2 linked regions of the Alkalihalophilus pseudofirmus genome follow. The protein of the gene in region 2 interacts with the protein of the main gene of each other region in a pairwise test. Links are inferred from orthologs where the notes say so. Each region holds a gene or a part of one and is shown on either strand. Other genes may lie near its edges. The genes, in order: ftsZ and ezrA.

The links.
Region 1: the proteins of ezrA (region 2) and ftsZ interact in binary tests that used the Bacillus subtilis proteins (3 or more experiments, as listed by UniProt). The link is inferred for Alkalihalophilus pseudofirmus from one-to-one orthologs.

Annotation. Positions count from the first base shown.
Region 1 is NZ_CP117835.1:2,679,011-2,682,092, forward strand. Bases 135-3,082 are described here. They hold ftsZ (cell division protein FtsZ), read right to left. Parts: upstream 2,208-3,082; coding sequence 1,062-2,207; downstream 135-1,061. Other genes in these bases: spoIIGA (sigma-E processing peptidase SpoIIGA), read right to left, coding at 135-880; ftsA (cell division protein FtsA), read right to left, coding at 2,246-3,082. Also shown: more of spoIIGA, read right to left, coding at 1-134. UniProt on the Bacillus subtilis protein: Essential cell division protein that forms a contractile ring structure (Z ring) at the future cell division site. The regulation of the ring assembly controls the timing and the location of cell division.
Region 2 is NZ_CP117835.1:3,262,478-3,265,854, forward strand. What follows is about bases 239-3,080. They hold ezrA (septation ring formation regulator EzrA), read right to left. Parts: upstream 2,586-3,080; coding sequence 891-2,585; downstream 239-890. Other genes in these bases: brnQ (branched-chain amino acid transport system II carrier protein), read left to right, coding at 239-840; hisJ (histidinol-phosphatase HisJ), read left to right, coding at 2,894-3,080. Also shown: more of brnQ, read left to right, coding at 1-238; more of hisJ, read left to right, coding at 3,081-3,377. UniProt on the Bacillus subtilis protein: Negative regulator of FtsZ ring formation; modulates the frequency and position of FtsZ ring formation. Inhibits FtsZ ring formation at polar sites. Interacts either with FtsZ or with one of its binding partners to promote depolymerization.

The sequences.
Region 1 (3,082 bases), 580 kb from region 2 along the record:
TGATACATTGATAGGCTTGATCAGGTGATAGTGATTCTTCTTGAAGTCCAATCAAAACTTGGTTGGAATGGTACACTTGTCCATCATGTTCAATCGAGACACTATCTGGTTTAATGGCCGTTAGAAATGGATTGCTCTGTCCAATTACTTTATACGGAATAATCTTCGTCCTCTTCATCCATTCATCTGATAATTTGCTACCTGAATCATTAAATACGTCTAAAGTTGAGATAGCAGAAATGACATCTTGTCCGAACGTTTCCTCTAAGCAAGTTGTCTCAATGATCATGACTGGCACACGTGTTATAGGATCATGCAGCTTATTGCCACTATCTATTAGGCCTTGTGTTTTAATAGACTGGCCAAAGAGGTGAATCGTAACGATTGCTAGCTGCTCGTAATGAATTTTTTTCACTTCAATCGTCTCGATTCTAGCTTTAGAAAAATACCATACGAGTGGAAATCCAAAGACTACAAACACCCAGCTGATTCCGCTCCCAAACCCGGCTTGTGCAGGAGAGGAAACAGCAGCTAGAAAATCAATTTCAGTCTGCCAAAAAAAGTGAAGAGCAAACAATCCACCGCCAGTCATAAAGGTGACAAAGTAAAACATCAATAGTCCCTGAAAGAAATAACTCCATCTCTTAAAACCAAATGCGATAAGGATTATAAATATAGAATAGATTGCTTTCATCCAAGGCTGATAGAATAAAGCGCCTAATGGTGTGAACATCAAAAAAACAATCAAAGATGCAAAAAGCGCGCCAACTATAAAGCGGATTCGGTTAAATCGTCTCTTTAGTACAATGGCTGTGAGAGCAATTAATAAATAATCAATACAAAAATTAAGAAACCAGATTACATCAAGATAAAGAGTCATCGCATCCCTTCTTACCATTCTTTTGAAATTAAGTATATATAAAGTCTATTAATTAGTCTGTCAATTCATGACGAGTAATTCGATGTAATTTTGATAGATTTTCACTGAATATGTCTATCTCTGGACGAAGAGTATAAAACATAAAAAAAAGCATCAGCGCTAGGCGCTGATGCTTCCCTTGTTATCTTGAACGATTTCTACGATTACGTAAGAACGTAGGAATATCTAATGTGTCAGAAGAATCTTGAGGTTGCGGTGCTTGCTGCTGGAACCTAGATTCTTTTTGAGGTTCTTCTTGCTGTGGTTTTGCTTGTTGTTGTTGTTGCTGTTGTTTCATTTGATTTTGAGGTGTTTGACGCTGAGGTTTATTTTCAGTGTCATCAAATCCAGTTGCAATAACAGTAACAACGATTTCATCTTTTAAATTCTCATTAATAACGGAACCAAAGATCATGTTCACTTCAGCATCTGAAGCTGCAGAAACAATCTCAGCTGCTTCATGCACTTCATATAAACTTAAGTTAGATCCACCCGTAATATTCATTAAAACACCTTGTGCGCCATCAACAGATGTTTCAAGTAATGGACTTGAGATGGCTTTTTTAGCCGCTTCAGATGCTCTGTTCTCACCTGTAGCAATCCCAATACCCATTAATGCTGAACCTTTATCTGTCATAATTGTTTTCACATCGGCGAAGTCAAGGTTAATTAATCCAGGTACAGCAATCAAGTCAGAAATACCTTGTACACCTTGACGAAGCACGTTATCTGCTTCACGGAATGCTTCAAGCATCGGTGTGTTTTTATCAACAATTTCAAGAAGACGGTCATTTGGAATCACAATAAGTGTATCTACTTTTTCTTTTAAAGCTTGAATTCCTGTAGCTGCCTGCGTTTGACGTTTACGGCCTTCAAACGTAAATGGACGTGTAACAACACCTACTGTTAAAGCTCCAATTTCTTTAGCAACCTCTGCAATAACAGGCGCTGCACCAGTCCCTGTTCCACCACCCATACCAGCAGTGATAAATACCATGTCAGCACCTTGAAGTGCTTCTTCTAAATGCTCGCGGCTTTCTTCAGCAGCTTTTTTCCCGATTTCAGGATTTGCTCCTGCACCAAGACCGCGTGTTAACTTTCCGCCTAGCTGAAGTTTAGTTTCAGCTTTCGATAAGTGGAGGGCTTGAGCATCTGTATTAACTGCAATAAACTCTACTCCTTGCAGTCCATTTTCAATCATTCGGTTAACGGCATTACTACCGCCGCCACCTACACCAATAACTTTTATCTGTGCTAACTGATCCATATCCATTTCAAATTCTAACATTTAAGGTCCCCCTAATCAGACTATTGCCTCGTTCGCTCTTATTCAAAGAACACTTTAAACCAATTCTTCATCTTAGATTTAGCTTTTGGTTTTTCTTCTGTTCTTGATTGTGCTTTTTCATTCTTCGTACTGCGTTTCTGATCTTGCGGTTGTTCTGTCGCTTCATAATCTGCTACAGAAGCAGCAATTTCTTTGCCTTGAATTTTAACATTTTTGTACGCAAATTGTATCAAACCAACACTTGTTGTGTACTGAGGTTCACGTACACCAATGTAATCAGGTATAGCTACCCTGACGTTACCTTGCAATAACTCCTTAGCAAGTTCTAACACTCCAGGAATCATCACGGTCCCGCCCGTTAAGACATAGCCACTTGGAAAGTCTCGATAGCCCAGCCTCATGATCTCCTTATAGATCAGCTCAAACACTTCTTCCATACGAGGTTCAATAATATGAGCTAAATCATATTGGCTGAATTCATCTTTTTCTCCACTGCCGATAGCAGAAACGCTAAAGCGCTCCTCATCAGAAGCTTCATCAATAAAAGAGTGCCCGTATTTTACTTTAATTCGTTCCGCTTCTTCCGTCGACACCCTCAGGCCAATCGCTATGTCATTGGTAATATGATCCCCGCCGATTGGAAGAACAGATGTTGACTGGAGTGTACCCTGTTCAAAAACTGATACAGTAGCGGAACCGCCGCCAATATCAATCAAACAAACTCCGAGATTCTTCTCATCTTTTGAGATAGCAACAGAACCAGATGCAAGCGGCTGCAGACAAATATCTGCAATTTGTAACCCTGCGCGTTCCACACATCTAAGTAAATTATGTAATATGGTCTTAGATCCAGTAATAATTGTACCTTCCATTTC
Region 2 (3,377 bases):
ACACCGTTATTAATTATATTGATTGCCATCGTTTCCCTTCGCGGAGTATTTGCCCCGATGGGAAGCTTTGAAGCAGCTGAGGAAAACTATCAAAACGGCGCTTTCTTCTCAGGTTTTATTGAAGGCTATCTAACGATGGATACAATTGCTGCTTTAGTGTTCGGGATTGTCATCATGAACCGCCTGCAAGAAAGAGGAATTAAAGACCGTGCAGCTATTCAAGCCTTTACCATTAAAGCAGGTATTATAGCGGGTGTTGGATTATCTCTTGTTTATTTATCATTAGGATACTTAGGAGCAAGCAGTGTTTCCACTATTGGTCGCTTAGATAACGGAGGAGCTATTTTAGCAGCAGTCGCAAATGCTCTTTTCGGCTCAACTGGTTCGATGATCCTTGCGCTTGTTATTACATTTGCTTGTTTAACCACATCAATTGGACTGGTTTCGGCATGTGGTGAATTTTTTGCTAAACGTTTCTCGAGTGTATCTTATCCTGTCATTATTTTTATCTTGTGTGTATTCAGTTTCACCATGGCTAACTTAGGTTTAAGCCAATTAATTGCCGTTTCAGTACCTGTACTAGTAACGATTTACCCTATAGCTATTGTGTTGATTACACTATCATTTCTCCACCATAAAATTGGTCAAAGACGCCAAATTTATATCGGAGCTCTTATAGGGGCATTTATTATCAGCCTGCTTGATGGGATCAGCACAGCAGGTGTTAATCTAGAGTCTCTCGCATTCCTTAACTGGATTCCATTGTACGGAGAAGGTTTAGGCTGGTTAGTTCCTAGTATCATCGGGGCTCTCATAGGCTGGGCTGTTTCAAAACGTTAAAAGGACGAGAACAAAAAAAGTGTAGCATCGCTTTGATGCTACACTTTTTATTATGCGGTATATTGTTCGCTTACCTTTTCAACAATCGATGGATCAAATTCCTTTACAGCTTGGTAAGCACATTCAATCGCTTCGGTGTATTCATATTGACGGAACAGCTCCTCAGCCTCAATTAATCCGCTTCTAGTACGTTCCGACCTGTTACGGTATCTATTAGCAAACTGAATTACTCTCTCTGCAAGCTGAGCTGACTCAATTGTATCTTTAATGAGCTGTTCATTTTCCTCTACACAACTAAGAGCTTCTTCTACCAATACATTGACACGCCCCATTTCAAGAGGCACCTGCTCAAGCTGTCTTGCCGCTGTAATCACTTTCATTTCACTTTCATCTAAGTGATCTACTGCCTCTTGCGGAAGGCCTGGTATGTTACTCTTTTGAAGGAGACGTTTACTCTCAAGCAGCTTTTGTCTTAACTCGATTAGTGTCTCTTTTGCATCGAGCTCATCTTGACGAAGGTCATTTAGTGCTTGTTTCCCTTTATCAATATCTAGCTGAATCTGTTTGATTTTCTCCATCCATTCTTCTACCATATCTAAGATAGACGTGTAGGTTTGAGAGTTATTTTCAGAAACATCTACAATCAGCTGCAGCTGATGCATTAATTCATTCAACTGTTTTTTCACTTTCTCTTGGAAGGAAATTTCTTCTTCTGCCAAACGATAACTTAACTGCACTTGAGTCGTTTCCTCCATTAAAAGAGTGAGTTGTTCATCTACTTGCTCAACCTGCTCTTTCATTGTAGGCACTGCTTTTGCTACCTCTTGTTTTGCTTCAACTTCAGTTTCTAGCACTTCATATAACTGATCTAGTTGAGCGGTTACCTCAGCTGCCTTCTCTTCCATACTTTCTATTTCCTCTAAGGTAGAAATGTCAGCTAGCAGTTGTTCGTTTTCGTTCGTAATCGATTCAATTTTAGACATGAGAGCAAACGGTTCTAAACAATAACCAGAATTCTCCATATCTTCAATTCCAAGGATCAACTGGCGTACCTCTTGGGGGATGGTCGTTTTCAATTGAACAAGAAGAGCAGGCACTTTCTCTACACTCAGTCGTACTAAATCGACTTCTTCTTTCGCTTCTCTCAGATATTCTCTTGCTTTTAAATAGCTTCCTTCTTCTGTAGCTTGATCAAAATCTTCAAGAAGCTGTTTTGTGTGCGCAAGTTTTTCATCTAAGGTTTCAACAGTTACACCTAGTGAACCTCGTTTTTTTAATACTTGCTGCATGACTGTATGGAATTGATCTTTTACAGAGCCAATTTCAGTGCTGTTTTGTTCAGCACTTGTCACAAGCTGGTTAATTTCTTCAACCATCACTTGAAGCTGCGTTTCAATCCCGTTCAGCCTGTCTGTCGTTAAAGCAATCAATTCCTTTGCTTTTTTAAAGCGATATTTAGTAGCTGCTTCTTCAATATCAAATAGTTGTTCTTCAATATTTGGAAGGATACCGCCCACGATTTCGTCCCATTCACTACGCCACAATTCAAATTTTTCCTCTGTTTCGCCTGACATATGTAAGTTCTTCACTTTTCCAATTTCACTTGGGATATCACGGTTTAAAATGGTATTTTTCCAGTCGTCTAATTTATCGACCTCTTTATAGATGTTTTTTCTAAATACCATTCCAATAACAAATAGTACAGCTATAACGGCTATTGCCGCATAAATTACATACATCGTCATTTGAGGACCCCCTTCTCTAGCATCATATCAGTCTTGTTTATGAAGGCCTCGATGATTGGTTTATACATATTAACTGCTCCGCACCATTAATCACTATGACCTCTCTACATAAGCTAAAATTCACTACTATTAGACATAATCTTTACATGGATTCTCTCTAAAACGTGAAAACCCTTTAATTTCAAACAAAATTATTCATTTTTTTATGTATACGATATGTAATATGATACCATGAAAATAAGCTTTTGTATGCCTTTTTATCATAGTTACATCTTCTTATTAATCTTATGTATGAAAGGGGTTTATTCATGATCAAGCACGATGGACACATCCATTCTCCTTATTGCCCGCATGGAACAGCTGATACATTTGCTGATTATTGCGAACAAGCTATTAGCGATGGTTTATCCGGCATCACATTCACAGAACATGCCCCGCTTCCTGAAGGGTTCACTGACCCTACCCCAGAGCAGGACAGCGCTATGTCTTATGGCCAGCTGACGTCTTATATAGAGGATTTACAAGCTGTCAAATCTTTTTATAAGAATAAGCTATCTGTATTAATCGGCCTGGAAGTTGATTTCATTGAAGGATATGAGAAAGAAACGACGACCTTTCTAAATGAGGTGGGCCCAAAACTAGATGACAGCATTTTATCTTGTCATTTTATTAACATAAATAACGAATATTATTGTATTGATTATAGCCCTCATGTGTTTTTAACGTGTCAAACATTGCTCGGCTCAACGGATGCAGTATATAAACATTATTACGAGACGGTTAAAAAATCAG